Regions from separate parts of the Streptomyces sp. NPDC008163 genome, predicted to be linked through region 3. Evidence: riboswitches for the same ligand, from Rfam matches in the RefSeq annotation. Region 3 holds a riboswitch; each other region holds the start of a gene.
What was found. A riboswitch is a leader RNA that binds a small molecule or an ion and turns the genes downstream of it on or off. The one in region 3 is predicted to bind cobalamin.

Region 1: another riboswitch for cobalamin. It lies ahead of ACFZAT_RS27170 (hypothetical protein); the one in region 3 lies ahead of ACFZAT_RS03650 (ribonucleoside-diphosphate reductase subunit alpha).
Region 2: another riboswitch for cobalamin. It lies ahead of metE (5-methyltetrahydropteroyltriglutamate--homocysteine S-methyltransferase); the one in region 3 lies ahead of ACFZAT_RS03650 (ribonucleoside-diphosphate reductase subunit alpha).

What each region holds. Positions count from the first base shown of each region.
Region 1 covers NZ_JBIBHG010000013.1:205,046-210,885, forward strand. The annotation lists gene metE (5-methyltetrahydropteroyltriglutamate--homocysteine S-methyltransferase) at 1-852, shown strand, start outside; gene ACFZAT_RS27170 (hypothetical protein) at 877-1,260, opposite strand; cobalamin riboswitch at 1,301-1,435, opposite strand; partial or broken gene ACFZAT_RS27175 (ECF transporter S component) at 1,449-1,900, opposite strand; partial or broken gene ACFZAT_RS27180 (cobalt ABC transporter ATP-binding protein) at 1,893-2,212, opposite strand; partial or broken gene ACFZAT_RS27185 (molybdopterin-dependent oxidoreductase) at 2,281-2,481, opposite strand; partial or broken gene ACFZAT_RS27190 (xanthine dehydrogenase family protein molybdopterin-binding subunit) at 2,517-3,218, opposite strand; partial or broken gene ACFZAT_RS27195 ((2Fe-2S)-binding protein) at 3,277-3,555, opposite strand; partial or broken gene ACFZAT_RS27200 (FAD binding domain-containing protein) at 3,552-4,289, opposite strand; gene ACFZAT_RS27205 (helix-turn-helix domain-containing protein) at 4,295-4,957, shown strand; gene ACFZAT_RS27210 (hypothetical protein) at 4,991-5,840, opposite strand, start outside.
Region 2 covers NZ_JBIBHG010000013.1:199,091-204,930, reverse strand. The annotation lists gene metE (5-methyltetrahydropteroyltriglutamate--homocysteine S-methyltransferase) at 1-1,352, opposite strand, end outside; cobalamin riboswitch at 1,525-1,744, opposite strand; gene cobF (precorrin-6A synthase (deacetylating)) at 1,844-2,635, shown strand; gene panD (aspartate 1-decarboxylase) at 2,789-3,214, shown strand; gene ACFZAT_RS27150 (GNAT family N-acetyltransferase) at 3,245-3,598, shown strand; gene ACFZAT_RS27145 (aspartate/glutamate racemase family protein) at 3,620-4,258, shown strand; gene ACFZAT_RS27140 (hypothetical protein) at 4,626-5,060, opposite strand; gene ACFZAT_RS27135 (MarR family transcriptional regulator) at 5,057-5,539, opposite strand; gene ACFZAT_RS27130 (diaminopimelate decarboxylase) at 5,617-5,840, opposite strand, start outside.
Region 3 covers NZ_JBIBHG010000001.1:759,150-764,989, forward strand. The annotation lists gene ACFZAT_RS03650 (ribonucleoside-diphosphate reductase subunit alpha) at 1-2,021, opposite strand, end outside; cobalamin riboswitch at 2,162-2,294, opposite strand; gene mctP (monocarboxylate uptake permease MctP) at 2,353-3,969, opposite strand; gene ACFZAT_RS03660 (DUF3311 domain-containing protein) at 3,966-4,220, opposite strand; gene ACFZAT_RS03665 (GntR family transcriptional regulator) at 4,461-5,231, opposite strand; gene ACFZAT_RS03670 (sugar ABC transporter substrate-binding protein) at 5,513-5,840, shown strand, end outside.

The DNA.
Region 1 (5,840 bases), on a different contig from region 3:
ACGGGCATCGACGTCCTGGTGCACGGCGAACCCGAACGCAACGACATGGTGCAGTACTTCGCCGAGCAGCTGACGGGCTACCTCGCCACCCAGCACGGCTGGGTGCAGTCGTACGGCACCCGGTACGTGCGTCCGCCGGTCCTCGCCGGGGACATCTCGCGCCCCGAGCCGATGACCGTGCGCTGGACCTCCTACGCCCAGTCGCTGAGCGACCGCCCGGTCAAGGGCATGCTCACGGGTCCGGTCACCATGCTCGCCTGGTCGTTCGTCCGCGACGACCTGCCGCTCGGGGACACCGCCCGGCAGGTCGCCCTCGCCCTGCGCGACGAGGTCAATGACTTGGAGGCGAGCGGGACTTCGGTGATCCAGGTGGATGAGCCCGCCCTGCGCGAGACGCTGCCGCTGCGGGCGGCCGACCGGGCGGACTACCTGGCCTGGGCCACGGAGGCGTTCCGGCTCACGACCAGCGGGGTGCGGCCGGCCACCCAGATCCACACCCACATGTGCTACGCGGAGTTCGGTGACATCGTCCAGGCCATCGACGACCTGGACGCCGACGTCATCAGCCTGGAGGCCGCCCGCTCCCACATGCAGGTGGCCCACGAGCTGGCGGCCCACGGCTATCCGCGTGAGGCGGGACCGGGGGTCTACGACATCCACTCGCCCCGTGTCCCGAGCGCCGAGGAGGCCGCCGAGCTGCTGCGTACGGGGCTGAAGGCGATCCCCGCCGAACGGCTCTGGGTGAACCCCGACTGCGGCCTCAAGACCCGCGGCTGGGCCGAGACCCGGGCCTCCCTGGAGAACCTGGTCGCCGCCGCCCGTACCGTCCGGGCGGAACTGCCCTCCTCCTGAACGGGGTTGCCGGGGGCCGGGACGTCACTCGCGTCCCGGCCCCCGGCCGGGCGCGCCCGGGTCGAACGCGTACAGGTCGAGGATCTCCGGCATCGGGGCCGTGCCCGGGCCTCCGGCGTTCACCCAGGCTATGACGTCCTCGGTCGCGTCGGGGTCGTTGACCAGGCCGAGCCACACCGGCCGGGCCCCGGCGCGACGGGCCTCGGCCGACGGCTGTACGACGATGACGTTGGCCTGTTCGCACACGTCCAGGCACTCGGAGACGCGCAGTGGGACGGCCGAGCGCAGCCGCGCGGTCTGGGCCCTGTGGTCGCCCGGCACCTTGACCGTGCCGCAGCAGCAGTCCCGGCACACCGTCACTCTGCTGGGTGCGGAGGCCGTGGCCGAAGGGGTCGCTGATTCCGGCATGGCGCCGTCCGCCTCTCACCGGGGAGGTCCGCCCCGGACGTCGTGGAGGTGGCGACGGTGTGAGTGTCTGGCTCCCGGGTCGTGCCCGGTCACAGTGGCGGGACCGCGCCGGATTCACACCGGCTTCCTCAGCTCCCGTCGCCCGATTCGGCGGCCATCGTCTCATGACCCTCAGGACGGTCCACCGGCTGAGGCGCGGTGAAGCGGGCCGGGGCGCGGCAGCGGGCGCGGCGGGCGGCACGGCGGAACGTGGTGAGCACGGCGGGGCCGGCGAGCAGGATGGGCAGGTAGGCGATGGAGCTGTTCGGGTCGAGGGAGAACGGCCGGAAGGAGAGGTTGAGGAGGAATCCGAAGAGGTAGCCGGACAGGGAGCCGTAGACGGCGAGCAGAAGGACTTCGCGACGGCCGGTGGCGCGCGGGAGGAACCCGGCGAGCATGCCGACGAAGGCGCAGCCGAACATCTGGTACGGCATCCAGGGGCCGACGCCCCCGTGATGAGCGCGGAGGCGAACAGCGACGTGCAGCCGAGGGTGAAGCCGAAGCCCGGGCCGAAGACCCGCCCCGCGAGGACGAGGACGAAGAAGACGGTCTCGATGCCCGCCGTGCCCGCGCCGAGGGGGCGCAGCGCGGGTGAGGTCGACCTCGCGGACGGCGGGGACGCCCTTGTGGGCGAGGGTCACCTTGCGGGCGGTGAGCAGGTCGGGCCGGTCGGGTCCGGGGCCCTGGCGGACGGGTGCCGGGGTGTGGCCGGTCAGTCGGGTGCGCAGCTCGCGGGCGGTGCGCCTGGCGTCGCGGATGGACAGCGGGAGGGGGTCCCATCCGGCGGCGCGGCGGAGCTCCACGATGGGGGTGCGATGGCGGAGGTGCGCAGGATGTCGACGGGGGCGCCGATGCGGACCTGGCCGTCGCCGGAGAGGTGGAGTACGCGGTCGGCGTACTGGACGACGCGTTCGGCCACCCGCAACCGGTCCATCGGCGTGGGCGACACGATCGCCCTGAGGTGGGGCGCCTGAGGCACGGTCACACCGCCTCCGGGACACCCTCCTCGCGGTGGTGGCGGCCGAGCCAGATGCCGGTGACGGCACTGACGTAGCGCGCGCCGCACCGGTCGGACGGGACGACGAGCTGGGTGCCGGCCTCGTCCAGGTCGTGGTCGTCCATGCGGGTGGCGAGCAGGACCGGCGCGTTGCCGAAGTCCGCGTCGATCTCCGCCCAGGACAGCCTATGTACGAGTACGGGCCTGGCACGGCCCTGGTCTATCGGCCGACCCCCTCCGCCCGCCGGTGCAGCGCGAGCCAGACCCGGTCACGGGTCACCGGCAGCTCGGTGAAGCGGATGCCCGTGGCGTCCCGCAGGGCGTTGGCGAACGCGGGCGCGACGGGGTTGAAGGGGCTCTCGCTCATGGACTTGGCGCCGAGCGGGCCGGTCGAGTCGGAGGTCTCCGTGAAGTACACCTCGGTCCGGGGGACGTCGGCGTACTGGGGCAGCCGGTAGCGGCGGAACGCGGCCGTGGTGACCCTGCCCCGGTCGTCGACCCGGACGGTCTCGAAGAGCGTCGCGCCGAGCGCCTGGGCCACGCCGCCCTCGACCTGGCCCCGGCACTGCATCGGGTTCATGACCTTCCCGGCGTCGGCTGCGTAGACGCTGCGCAGGATGCGGATCTCGCCGGTGCCGGGGTCGACGGCGATCCGGAACCACTGGGCGTTGAAGGCGACGGAGCGCGGCGAGCCGCCCCAGTGCCCTTCGGCCGCGAGTTCGTCCGCCGCGCCGAGGGTGTGCCCCGCCTCGTACAGCTCCTTGAGCGTGACGAGCCGCCCGGCGCAGTCGACGGACTCCGCGCCGAGCACGCACAGGTGCCGGGCGACTCCGGTGTGGCGGGCGGCCAGGGTGCGCAGGCGCTGTTCCAGGGAGGTCTCGGCGAGGAGCACCGCCTTGCCCGCGACGACCGTCCCGGCCGTCCAGGGCCGCCGTGGTCATCAGGAACCCGACGGTGCAGAACCCGCACTGGTAGCCCTGCGCGTCAAGGAACTTGCGCTGTACGGGGTGGAGTTCGCCGTCCGACGCGGCCAGGCCCTCGACGGTCGTCACCGTACGGCCGGCGGCGCGCACCGCCGGGTAGAGGCAGCTGTGCACCGGCTCGCCGTCGACGTGGACGGTGCAGGCGCCGCAGTCGCCGGCGTCGCAGCCCTTCTTCACGCCGAACCAGCCGCGTTCGCGCAGATAGGTCCGCAGGCACTGGCCGGCACGCGGCTCCTCCTCGGACGTGCGTCCGTTGACGTGGAGTTCGTAGCTCATCGGTCGTCCCTTCCGGATGGATCGGTCAGCTCGCGGCGGACCTCTTCGGCGAGGCGCAGCGCCATGTGGCGGCGCCACTCGGGCAGTCCGTGGATGTCGTCGAACCACTCGGTGCCGGACACCGCCGCGTCGATGGCGGACCGCAGCCGCCCGGCCGTCGGCGGCAGCGGGAACCAGAACCGGAAGGGCCGGACCGTGGCGGCGGTGACCGTCACGGCGAGCGAGCCGTCCACCGGATCGAGCGTGCCGGTCACCAGGGCGCCGGACCGGCCGAGACCGTACAGCGATGCCTGCCGGAAGGCGGTACGGCAGCGCAGCGCCCGCGCGGGCAGCGTCACCGAGCGCAGCAGTTCGCCCTCCGCGAGGTCCTTGAGGCCCGCGCCCCGGATGAAGTCGGCCACCTTCACCTCGCGTACGGAGCCGTCCTGCGCCCGGAGCAGGCAGCTGCCGTCGAGCGCGGCCGTCAGCGAGATCATCGGCCCGGCCGGCAGTCCGTTGCACAGGTTCCCGCCGACGGTCGCCATGTTCCAGATCTTGAACGAGGCGAGGAAGGCGCGGCAGCACTGCTCGAAGAGCGGGGCGGCGGGCGCGTGCAGCGAGCGCCGCCCGTAGCGGGAGAGCTGGGCGATCGTGGACGTGGCGGAGATTTCCAGCGAGCCGTCGGGGTGGCGCGTCAGGGGTTCCCAGCCCATCCGGCTCAGGTCGACCAGTCGGCGCAGGTGCGGCTGCGGCTCTGGCCATGCTGTTGGCGGGAGTCCCTTCGGACGTACGGGAGGTCTACCGCGAGACGGTCCTCGGCCCCCTCCTCGCGGCCGGCCCGAAGTCGGGCCCCATGCTCCTGGACACCTTGCAGGCGTTCCTGGCCCACGACTGCTCCTGGACCCGCACGGCGGACGCCCTGCACATCCACGTCAACACGGTCCACTACCGCGTCCGGCGCATCGAACTCCTCACCGGCCGTGACCTGTCCCGGCTGGACAACCGCCTCGACCTCAGCAGCACGTGCCGGCCTCCCAGGAGCGACGCCTCCAACTCCCCCACCAGCAGGCAGCCCTCGTGCAGGGCGACGCTGCTCGGTTTGCGCAGCCGCTCCGCGACCGTGCCGGTCAGCGCGCCGTCCGGGTCCAGCGCGACCAGGCGGTTGTTCTCCCGGTCGGCCACGATGAGCGGGTCGTGGTGCGTGTGGCTGCGAGGCGGAGGAGGGCGACAACGCGGCAGACGCGCGTGCCACGCCCCGCGAGCCCAGCATGATCCAAACGAAAGGCCCTGGCTGCTGCGGCCCGGGAACGCGGCCTGGGCCCGGAGCGATCAGATGCTCGCCGGTGACGTCATGGCCAGCCGCTACTACCCGCGCGGTGTCACCGCGGCCCTCTGGCTGAACGAGGCCCCGGCACGGGGGTGAGCAAGGCGCTCACCCCCGGCCCTCGTCACCGGATCACTCGGGGCTGCCCGGCGGCAGCACGCGCACGGTCAGCGTCGCGTGCGGGTCCAGCGGCCACGCGACGGCCTCCTCCCCGGCATGTACGGGGGCCTCGCCGTCCGTCCGCTCGTCCAGCCGCGACGGGGCGAGCAGGGAACCGGGAGCGGCCGAGACGTGCGCGACGCGCTGCTCGGCACCGGGGTTGGCGAGGCGGAGGATCAGTCCGTTGCCGTCCTCGGCCGTCTTCAGGGCGCCGAGCAGTGCCCCCTGCGCGGTGAGGGCGCTGCGGTAGGCGTCCGGGGCGGTGCCCGGGCGGAGCTGCCAGGCCCTCGGCGGGGTACGGAACCGGGCGGCCGTCCGTACCAGGTCGTGGTCGCGAGCGACCGGGGCGCCCGTCACGACCGCCACCTCGAAGGTCTGCCGTCCCTGGCACTGGGCCTCCGGGGTGGGCAGCGCCGGTCCGGCGCCGGTGGTCCGGCTGCGCAGGTCGAAGCGGGAGAGCCAGCCCACCGAGCGGAGCAGGGTGACGACGATCTCCTCGTCGGCGCCGGTGGGCGTCTCACCGGCGCCGAGGCCCCGCATCTCGGGCAGTCCGGGGGCGATGAGCGCCGTGCGGTCCTCACCCCGGCCGATGGCGCCGAGGCTCTGCACGGGGGCGGAGCCGCAGACCGCCTCGTGCCCCTTCTCCTGGGGCAGGGGGCCCAGGTCCACGGCGACGGGGCGATCGACGAGGCTCCAGTGGCCGTCCCCGGTCCAGGTGCCGTCGCCGCCCCCGCCGGGAACGTGCAGCCGCAGCCGGTGGTCGGTCACCGTGTTGTCGAGCTCGATGCGCCAGCGCAGCAGCGGATCCCCGTGCCACCGCGAC
Region 2 (5,840 bases), on a different contig from region 3:
TGCGGGAACGAACCGATGGTTGTCGTCGGCAGCAACGGCAGCCCCAGGTGCGCCCGCTGGGCCGCGGCCCGCTCGGTGTACGGCTGGGAGCGGCGGCCGTCCGCGTCCGTCACGGCCTCGGCCCGGGCGCGCACGGCCGGGTCGCGGGTGAGGGGGGAGCGGGCGCGGGAGGCCAGGGCTGCCCTGTTGGCGGAGAGTTCGCCGGCGATGGTGTCGGTGCCCTGCGCGAGGGCCTTCGCCAGGGTGACGATCTCCGTGGTCTTCTGCCGGGCGAAGGCCAGCCAGTGCACGATCTGCGGGTCGATGTCCCGCTCCGCGGCGGCGTCCAGCGGCACGTGCAGCAGCGAGCAGGAGGCGGCCACGTCGACGCGGTCGGCCAGCCCGAGGAGGGTGCCGAGCGTGGACAGCGACTTCTGGAGGTCGTTGATCCAGATGTTGCGGCCGTTGACGACACCGGCGACCAGGCGCTTGCCCGGCAGTCCGCCCACAGCCGCGAGGGCGTCGAGGTTGGCGGCGGCGGCCTCGGTGAAGTCCAGCGCCAGGCCCTCAACAGGAGCCTTCGCCAGGACCGGAAGCGCCTCGCCCAGCCGGTCGAAGTAGGAGGCGACGAGCAGCTTCGGGCGGTCGGTGAGCGAACCGAGGCCGCGGTAGGTGCGCTCGGCCGCGTTGAGCTCGGCCGGGGTGCGGTCCTGGACGAGCGCGGGCTCGTCCAGCTGCACCCACTCGGCCCCCGCCGCACGCAGATCAGCGAGCACCTCCGCGTACACCGGCAGCAGCCGGTCCAGGAGGGTCAGCGGCTCGAAGTCGGCGGGCACACCGGGGGCCGGCTTGGCCAGCAGGAGATAGGTGACGGGCCCGACCAGCACCGGCCGCGCGGTGAGGCCCTGGGCCAGGGCCTCCTTGAACTCCGCGACCTGCTTGGTGGAGTCCGCGGTGAAGACGGTGCCGGGGCCGAGCTCGGGGACCAGGTAGTGGTAGTTCGTGTCGAACCACTTGGTCATCTCCAGCGGCGCCACGTCCTGGGTGCCGCGCGCCATGGCGAAGTAGCCGTCCACCGCGTCGGCCGCGACGGCCTCGCGGTGGCGTTCGGGGATGGCGCCGACCATGACGGTGGTGTCCAGGACATGGTCGTAGAGCGAGAAGTCGCCGGTGGGCACTTCCCGGATGCCTGCGTCGGCGAGCTGCTGCCGGTTGTCGTGCCGGAGCTGTGCGGCGGTCTGCCGGAGGGCGTCCGCGCTGACGCGGCCCTTCCAGTAGCCCTCGACGGCCTTCTTGAGCTCCCGGTCGGGGCCCTGGCGGGGGTAGCCGTACACGGTGGCGCGTGCTGCCGCTGCTGCGGGCTCGGATGTCACGGAGATCTCCTTCGCGAGATGAATCCCTGAGATCCCGGAGACGGGACGAGAGCGCGAAGGTGACGACGACCCGACGGGTACGACCCCGGCGCAACGCGGCGCGGCACGGTCGTTCCGTCTGGTGTGTACGCCGACCCGCCCTCGAGGTCACCGGAATGTCCGCGTACGGGTGGTCCGTACACGGGCAGTTGGCAGGTCTTCGGACTCGCGGGCACACCCTCCGTACCGGAGGACACCTACTGGCCGTCGCTTCCCAGACCCGTCCCGGGCCCAGTGCGTATGACGGCGGTCGTTCCCGCTCACCGCTGCGGGGCAGTCCCGGATTCCCACCGGGTTCCCTCTTGCGACACCCCGCCTGGCGGACGGGGCGAACCAGCTGCTGCGGTCACCTTACGCGGTGCCACCGGGGGGAGGGACACCCGTCTCACGCCGACCTCGGCCGGTCCTGGGCCGCCCGCCGGTGGGGGAGGAGTCCCTGGAAGACTCGCCGCATGAGCACGGAACAGCGCGCGATCCTCGTCATCGGCATCGGGGCGGGCGACCCCGACCAGCTGACTCTCCAGGCCGTGAAGGCGATCCGGCGCGCCGATGTGTTCTTCGTCGTCGGCAAGGGCCCCCACAAGGCGTCGCTCACCGACCTGCGCCACCGGATGATCGAGGACCACGCGCGGGGCCCGTACCGGGTGGTCGAGGTCGAGGACCCCAGCCGCGACCGGCGCCCGATGGACCGCTCCGGTTATACGGCGGCCGTCCAGGACTGGCGCGAACGGCGCGGCGAGGTCTTCGAGAGGGCGATGTGCGAGGAGATGGCGGCCGGTGAGACGGGCGCCTTCCTCGTCTGGGGCGACCCGTCCCTGTACGACAGCACGCTGGGCATCCTCGGGGACATCGAGGACCGAGGTGCGCTCTCCGTGAGCGTCGAGGTGATCCCCGGCATCACGAGCATCGCCTCCCTGACCGCGCGTCACCGCATCCCGCTCAACCAGGTGGGCCGCCCGGTGCACATCACCCCGGCCCGCCGCCTCGCCGACCTCGGCCGGAACGGCGACGGCGACATCGTCGTCATGCTCGACGCCCACGAGTCGTTCACCCGTCTCGCGGGCGACGACGTGTGGATCTACTGGGGCGCCTACCTCGGCACGCCGGACGAACTCCTCGTCGCCGGACCGCTCCACGAGGTCTCCGACCGGATCCGGCGGCTGCGTGCCGAGGCCCGCGAGCGGCATGGCTGGATCATGGACACCTATCTGCTGCGCTTCACCGCGCCGACGGACGACCGATGAACCAGGGCGGGCCCCCGGTGCCCGCAGACCTCCGCGCACGGATCCTGAACGACTCGAGGAGGGCTGCCCGGAGCACACGACTCGCTGTAGTCTGGGCAGCCAGCCCTTGACCTGTAAGACCACAGGCAGGGAGCCGTCCTCCAGGAGCCCCGCATGCTGCGCACCATGTTCAAGTCGAAGATCCACCGTGCCACCGTGACCCAGGCCGACCTGCACTACGTGGGTTCCGTCACCGTCGACGCCGAGCTCATGGAGGCGGCGGACCTGCTGCCCGGTGAGCTCGTGCACATCGTGGACATCGACAACGGGGCCCGGCTGGAGACGTACGTCATCGAGGGCGAGCGCGGTTCCGGGGTGATCGGGATCAACGGCGCCGCCGCCCATCTGGTGCACCCGGGTGATCTGGTCATCCTCATCAGCTACGCCCAGGTCGAGGATGCCGAGGCCCGTGCCCTCGTCCCGCGTATCGTGCACGTCGACGCGGACAACCGCATCGTCGCACTCGGTGCCGACGCCTCCGCGCCCGTGCCGGGCAGTGACACCGAGCGCAGCCCGCACGCGGTGCCCGCGGCGCGCTGAGGCGGCTCGTCGAACGAGGGGCACACCGCCATGGCAGAGCAGACCGGGCCCGAGATCCATGACGACCGGGTGGCCGGCAAGCTGTCCGCGTACGAGGACGGCGAGGCCGTCGGCGTCATCGCGTACTTCGTGCTGGACGGGGAGCCCGCCGGGCTCGTCGCCGTCCACACGGTCGTCGGGTCCGGGCACGAGGGCAAGGGCATCGGCTCCGCCCTGGTCAGGGAGTTCTATGCCATGGCGGGGCGTGAGGGCGTGCCCGTCGTGCCGCTGTGCCCGTACGCCGCCAAGTGGGCCTCGCGCCACCCCGACGAGGCTCCCGAGGTGCCCGAGGGGCTGGTGGAGCGCGCGAAGACGCAACTCGCCTCGCACCCCGAGCTGTACTGAACCGGAAGGAGCAGGCCGGCCATGACGCTCGCGCTGCTGCACACCTCACCCGTCCACGTCCCGGCCTTCGACGCCCTGCGCGACGCCGACCACCCGGGGACCCCCCTGCGCCACGTCGTCCGGGAGGAGCTGCTGACCACGGCGGCGGCGCTCGGGCCCGAAGCGGTGGCCGACGAGGTGGAGGCGGTGGTCGCGGACCTGGTGGCCGAAGGGGCGGACGCCGTGCTCTGCACCTGCTCGACCATCGGGGCCGTGGCGGAGGCCGCGGGCGTCGCGGCCGGCGTCCCGGTCCTGCGCGTCGACCGGCCCATGGCGGCGGCGGCCGTCCGGGCGGGCCGGATCACCGTCCTCGCCGCCCTCGCCTCCACCCTGGAGCCGACCCGCGCGCTGCTCACCGAGGAGGCGGCCGGCGCCGGGCTGCCGGGGGCGGACGTGCGCACCGTGCTGGTGGACGGTGCCTGGGACCGTTTCACGGCGGGGGACAACGACGGCTTCCTCGACCTGGTCGCGGCCTCGGCCGACGAGGTACGCGACGCGGACGTCATCGTGCTCGCCCAGGGCTCCATGGCCGGCGCGGCCGAGCGTACGACCACCGGGATCCCGGTCCTGTCCAGCCCCCGCCCCGGGCTGGCCGCCGCCGTGGCGGCCGCCGGGCACTGACCCGTCGGGGCCGCCCGCGTCATCCGTACGCAGCACTCTTCCGCGTTCGCACGTATGGCCTCGCCGGGCGCGGGCAGCCGCTCCGGGAGACGGTGGAAGAGGTCCACCCCCGATCGCTCGGAGGCCCGAGATGACTCATCCGTTCCCCGACCCCGTCCCTCCGGCGCCGACCCCGGGTCCGCTGCCGGAGCCGACGCCGCCCGCGCCGACCCCGCCCGCGCCCACACCCCCGGCGCCGACACCCACTCCGCCGGGACCGGCGCCCGACCCGATCCCGCAGCCGCCCTCGCCGAACCCCGACCCGGTGCCGCCGCCCGAGCCCGAGCCGTCACCGGTCTGACCCGGCGAGTCCGGGGCGGCCCACGGGTCAGCCGGCGGCCAGCATCGCGTCGGCCCGGGCGGTGACCTCGGTCAGCACCCGGCCCGCCGCGGCCAGGTCCTCGGCCGGCAGGTCCCCGTAGAGCTCGGCCGCGATGCCGGCGACGCCCGCCTTGTACGACTGGATCAGCGCGTCGCCCGCAGGGGTGAGCGCGAGCAGGTCACCGGGCCGCTCCTCCAGCAGACCGTCGTGCGTCAGCTCGGTGACGGTGGCCTCCGCCGCCGGAACGCCGAGCTTCACCGCCCCGGTCAGGCGCTCGACCAGTGCGCGGCGCCCGACGGCGCCGCCGGCGGCCTCGACGGCGTTGAGCGCCAGGGCCTGGTGGAAGGTGGCGCCCTGGGGCAGCAGCCGTTCGGCGAGCGCGCGCGTGGCGTAGTGGGCCATGCCGATGACCTGGCCGTTCACAGGGGGTGCGGTGCTCATGATGACTCCTCGCGGGAAGGGGTGACGGGAGGGACCGGCACGTCGAGCAGGGCCGTCAGTGCCTCGGTGAACGCCCCGGTGTCCTTGCCGCCGAGACCGCCGAGAGGTGCGAGCAGCCCGTCGACGAGCTCCCGCACCACCGCGACCGCGCGCTCCGTCGTCACACGGCCCTCCTCGGTCAGCGAGAGCCGGACGGCCCTGCTGTCCGAGGGGTCGGTGGTCCGTTCGACCAGACCCGCCGACTCCAGGGCGCGGGCCAGTTTCGAGACGTAGAGCGCTTCGAGTCCGGTGTGATCCGCCAGCGCGCGCTGACTCGGCCGCAGCCCCGCGTGCTCCATGCCCTGCAGGGAGGCGACCAGCGAATACTGCGCGTGCGTCAGGCCGAGCGGGGTCAGCGCCCGGTCGATGGCCACCCGCCACTTCATGGACAGGCGCCAGACCAGAAAACCAGGGGTCGCGCCCTCGATCGCGTTGCTCATGACAGATACCGTACATGGCTAATATGTCCATGGCTGCTAAATTCTGCGAGGCCACGGCAGCGCGTACACCCGTCGGCTCAGTCCCGCAGATTCAGCAGCGCGTCGGCGTGCGCGAGGCCGCTCTCCGCGGAGACCGAGTCCAGCGACTGGGCGTCGCGTACCGGCGCGAACCGCACCACCGGCTCCTCGCGGCCGCTCGCAGCGGCGAGCTCGTACCCGTACACCGCCGGGCGCGGCAGGCTGTTGTACGACCACGGCGTGGAGAAGTAGTACGCGCCCGTGTCGTACAGCACCACGAAGT
Region 3 (5,840 bases):
TTCGACTCGCGCAGCGCCTCACGCGTCCGCGCGTCCCACACGCCGAGCCGCTTCAGCTCGTCCACCAGATAGCCGTTGACCTGGAGGAACTCACCGCTCAGGGTCTCCCGCTTGAAGAGGTTCGAGACCTGGGGCTCGATGCACTCGTAGACACCCGCGATCGAGGCGATCGTCGCGGTCGGGGCGATGGCCAGGAGCAGCGAGTTGCGCATCCCGGTCTTCGCGATCCGGGCCCGCAGGGCGTCCCAGCGCTCCGGCCAGTTCAGCTCCGTGTCGTAGTGGTCGGGGTGCAGCACCCCGCGCGCGGCCCGGGTCCCGGACCAGGCGGGCAGCGGACCCGACCTCTCCGCGAGGGCGCAGGACGCCTCGTAGGCGGCGAGCATGATGCGCTCGGCGATCTTCGTGGAGAGCGCCCGGGCCTCGGGGGAGTCGAAGGGCAGCCGCAGCTGGAAGAAGACGTCCTGGAGCCCCATCGCACCCAGGCCCACCGGCCGCCAGCGGGCGTTGGACCGGCCGGCCTGCTCGGTCGGGTAGAAGTTGATGTCCACGACCCGGTCGAGGAAGGTCACCGCGGTCCGCACGGTGGCGTCCAGCCGCTCCCAGTCGATCGAGCCGCCCTCGACGAACGCGCCGAGGTTGACCGAGCCGAGGTTGCACACGGCCGTCTCGCCGTCGTCGGTCACCTCCAGGATCTCGGTGCACAGGTTCGAGGAGTGCACGACCCTGCCCGGCTCGGCGGTCTGGTTCGCGGTGCGGTTGGAGGCGTCCTTGAACGTCATCCAGCCCTGCCCGGTCTGCGCCAGGGTCCGCATCATCCGGCCGTACAGCTCGCGGGCCGGCATGGTCTTGCGGGCCAGGCCCTTCGCCTCGGCCGCCCGGTACGCGGCGTCGAACTCGTCGCCCCACAGGTCGGTCAGCCCGGGCACGTCCGCCGGGGAGAACAGCGACCAGGTGCCGTCCGCGTCGACGCGGCGCATGAACTCGTCCGGGATCCAGTGCGCCAGGTTCAGGTTGTGCGTGCGGCGCTGGTCCTCGCCCGTGTTGTCGCGGAGCTCCAGGAACTCCTCGATGTCCGCGTGCCAGGTCTCCAGGTAGACCGCGGCGGCGCCCTTGCGCCGGCCGCCCTGGTTCACGGCGGCGACGGAGGCGTCCAGCGTCTTGAGGAACGGCACGATGCCGTTGGAGTGGCCGTTGGTGCCCCGGATCAGCGAACCCCGGGCGCGGATGCGGGAGTACGAGAGGCCGATGCCGCCCGCGTGCTTCGACAGCCGGGCCACCTGGTGGTAGCGGTCGTAGATCGAGTCCAGCTCGTCCAGCGGCGAGTCCAGCAGATAGCAGGAGGACATCTGCGGGTGGCGGGTGCCGGAGTTGAAGAGCGTCGGCGAGGACGGCAGGTAGTCCAGCCGGCTCATCAGTCCGTACAGCGCGGCGACCTCGTCCAGCGCCCGCTCGGAGGTGTCCTCGGCGAGCCCGGTGGCGACCCTGAGCATGAAGTGCTGGGGGGTCTCGATGACCTCGCGGGTATGCGGGTGGCGCAGCAGATAGCGGCTGTGCAGGGTGCGGAGCCCGAAGTACCCGAAGCGGTCGTCGGCCCCGTCCGCGAGGGACCGCTCGACCAGGGCGTCCAGGGCGGCCGCGTGCAGGGTGACGAAGGCGGCGGTGCGGTCCGCGATCAGGCCCTCGCGGTGGCCCACGGCGACCGAGGCCGAGAACGAGGTGGCGCCCTGCCCCGCGGCCTCGTCCGCGATGGTCCGGGTGAGCAGCCGGGCGGCGAGGCGGGAGTAGGCGGGGTCCTCGGAGATGAGGCCCGCCGCGGCCTCGGTGGCCAGCGAGCGCAGCTCCGCCTCGTCCGACCGGGCGTTGCGGCCGCGCAGTGCGGCGGCGGCGACGCGACCGGGGTCGGTGTCGGGCAGGTCGGCGGTGAGTTCGGTCAGGGTCCGCAGCAGTGCGGTGCCGGGTCCGTCGCCCGCGGTTCCCGTTGCTTCGGCCGCTGAGACCGGATCGGCTGGCGCGATGGTCACGTGGTGCTCTCCCTCGCTCGGCTCCGGCCCGGCGGGGAGCGGGGGCAGCCGGGCAGGAGGGGGCCCGGGCGGGGCGGCACTCCGTGCGGCGTCCACCGGCCCATCCCACGAGGCCCGGACGTCTGGGCATCCGGTTCGGTCGAGCCGGATGCGCTGTCGGCAGGTCCTCGGACTCCACGGATGCACCAAAGCGCACCGAATACACCGTTGCGGGACAGTTCCGGATTCACACCGGATTCCCCTGCGGCGACAGCGAGCATGAGCATACATGTGGGGGCCGTCCTGTCGGGCGGCCCCCACATGTTGTGTCGCGTGGCGTAAAGGTGTGCGGTCAGTGACCGCCCGGCGCTCCCGCCGTGGCCGGCGGCAGCTTCTCCTGGACGCCCGGGTCGCCCGCGTCCGCGGTGTAGTCGCCCGGGGAGGTCTCGTCGATCCCGGCAGGCGCCTTCACGGCGTTCAGGACGAAGGTGAGGACGACGACGACCACGACGTTCAGCACGAACGCGGTGAGGCCGATGTAACCGATCTCGCCGAGGCCCGGGATCTCCTTGGAGGACCCGCCGAAGTGCTTCTGCGTGGGGCTCGCGACCCCGTACGCGGCAGCCGTACCGTAGATCATGCCGACCGCCCAGCCGGCGAGCAGCGCCCAGCGGTGGAACCACCGGGTGAACAGGCCGCCGACCAGGGCCGGCATCGTCTGGAGGATCCAGATCCCGCCCAGCAGCTGGAAGTTGATCGCGACGGTCTTGTCCATGGTGAGGACGAAGGCCAGCGCGCCGACCTTGACCAGGAGCGAGACCAGCTTGGAGACCTTGGTCTCCTGCTCGGGCGTCGCGTCCGGCTTCAGGAAGTCCTTGTAGATGTTGCGCGTGAACAGGTTCGCCGCCGCGATGGACATGATCGCGGCCGGCACCAGGGCGCCGATGCCGATCGCGGCGAAGGCCACGCCCGCGAACCAGTCGGGGAACATGTTCTCGAACAGCTGCGGGATGGCCAGCTGGCCGTTCTGCACCTTGACGCCGGCGGCGATCGCCATGAAGCCGAGCAGCGCGAGCAGGCCCAGCATCAGCGAATACAGCGGCAGGATCGTGGTGTTGCGGCGGATCACCTCACGGCTGCGGCTGGAGAGCGTCGCCGTGATCGAGTGCGGGTACATGAACAGCGCCAGCGCGGACCCGAGCGCCAGGGTCGCGTACCCCCACTGCCCGGCCGCGGCCGGTGCGAGGCTGCCCGCGCCCGCCTTGGTGAACTTGTCCTGGGCGGAGGCGAAGATGTCGTCGAAGCCGCCCAGCTTGATCGGGATGTAGATGATCGCGACGGCGATGACCAGGTAGATCAGCCCGTCCTTGACGAACGCGATCAGCGCCGGCGCCCGCAGCCCGGAGGAGTAGGTGTACGCGGCGAGCACCGCGAACGCGATCAGCAGCGGCAGGTCCTTGACGAACCAGTTGGTGTTCTCGCCGCCGCCGACGCCCATCACGTCGAGCACCGCCTGGATGCCGACGAGCTGGAGCGCGATGTACGGCATGGTGGCGAGGATGCCGGTGACCGCGACGGCCAGCGAGAGGCCCTTCGAGCCGAACCGGCCGCGGACGAAGTCCGAGGTGGTGACGTACCCGTGCTTGTGCGAGACCGACCACAGGCGCGGCAGGAAGGTGAAGATCAGCGGGTACACCAGGATGGTGTACGGCACCGCGAAGAAGCCGGAGGCTCCGAGCGAGTAGATCGCCGCGGGCACCGCGACGAAGGTGTACGCGGTGTAGAGGTCGCCGCCGAGCAGGAACCAGGTGACCCAGGTGCCGAACGACCGTCCGCCCAGGCCCCATTCGTCGAGGGTGGCCTCGTTCTCGGCCTTGCGCCAGCGGGCGGCCAGGAAGCCCATGACCGTGACGGCCAGGAAGAAGAAGATGAAGACGCCGAGCGCGACGCCGTTCACGCCGTCCTTCATGCCGACGCACCTCCCTTGCGGGCGCGCTGGTCACGCTGCCACAGCTTGTACGCGATCATGGTGAGCGCGGTGGAGATCAGCACCCAGAGCATCTGGTACCAGTAGAAGAACGGGATGCCGATGAAGGTCGGGTCGATCTTCGCGTACGAACCCACCCAGAGCATCGCCACGAACGGCGCGACGAGACACAGGGCGATGACCACCCGCACGGGTGTGACCGTGGGTGGTTTTCCTTCTGGTTCTTCCGGCATGGCGGCGACTCCGTCCCCTCGCTGATCACCTGTAATGCGCAGGAAATCTAGGCGAGTCATCCGGCCACCGTCACCCCCTGTCCGCATTGCGGTCCGGCAACGGTCGTCACGGACCGGCCGGATGGCCGGAATGGTGGCAAACGTCCGGGGGTTGGTCCAGGCCAAGCCGGGCTACGGGAACGCCGAACGGCCCCCGGGGGCGGGTCCGGGGGCCGTTCGGAAGCACATGCGTACGACGGGTCAGTCCAGCGGCCGCTTCAGGCGGGCCACGAACTTGTAGCGGTCGCCGCGGTAGACCGAGCGCACCCACTCGACCGGTTCGCCCTGTTCGTCCAGCGAGTGCCGGGAGAGCATCAGCATCGGCAGGCCCACGTCGGTGCCGAGCAGTCCGGCCTCGCGCGGGGTGGCGAGGGAGGTCTCGATGGTCTCCTCGGCCTCGGCCAGCCGGACGTCGTACACCTCGGAGAGCGCGGTGTAGAGCGAGGTGTACTTGACCAGTGAACGGCGTAGCGCGGGAAAGCGCTTGGCCGACAGGTGCGTGGTCTCGATGGCCATCGGCTCGCCGCTCGCGAGGCGCAGGCGCTCGATCCGCAGGACCCGGCCGCCGGCGCTGATGTCGAGCAGCCCGGCGAGGGTGTCGTCGGCGGTGACGTAGCCGATGTCCAGGAGCTGCGAGGTCGGTTCGAGGCCCTGGGCGCGCATGTCCTCGGTGTACGAGGTGAGTTGCAGGGCCTGCGAGACCTTCGGCTTGGCGACGAAGGTGCCCTTGCCCTGGATGCGCTCCAACCGGCCCTCGACGACCAGTTCCTGGAGTGCCTGGCGCACGGTGGTGCGCGAGGTGTCGAACTCGGCCGCCAGGGTCCGTTCCGGGGGGACGGGGGTGCCCGGCGGCATGGTGTCCGTCATGTCGAGGAGATGTCGCTTCAGCCGGTAGTACTTTGGTACGCGCGCGGTGCGCGTCCCGGCGCCCGCACCCGTCTCGTTCTCCGAACTGCCCCCGTCGGCGCCCATGGCCCGCCTTCCCGACTGCTGCGTTGCTGCCGTCACCGGCTCCTCCGTCTGTCGCGGCTCACATGGTGGCACGGTCCGGTCACGGCTCGTCGCCCTCCCTCAGGTGTCGGTCCTATAACGGACGCGAGTGCACTTCTTATACACCCTTGACACCCCTAAAGGTCTAGGCCAAGCTCCCGGTACTGGTCTAAACCATTAAAGACCAGGTCCCAGCCCCAGAGGTACTCGTCGACGTTCTCGCGCGGTGGGGAGGGGGTTGCAGCATCCCTGAGGAGGGTGGCGTGAAGCGCAAGCTCATCGCGGCGATCGGCGTCGCGGGCATGTTGGTTTCCATCGCGGCGTGTGGTTCGGACGACAAGACGTCCTCGAAGGACCCGAAGGACCGCAAGGAAGACCTGACTGTCTGGCTCATGGGCGAGGCCCAGTCGACCTGGCCCGAACTGGTGAAGGACGTCAACGCCCAGTTCAAGAAGAAGTACCCGAACGTCAACGTCAAGATCCAGTACCAGGGCTGGGCTGACAAGGTCAAGAAGCTCGACACCTCCCTCGGTGGCGACAAGTTCCCGGACGTTGTCGAACTCGGCAACACCGAGACCATGCAGTACATCC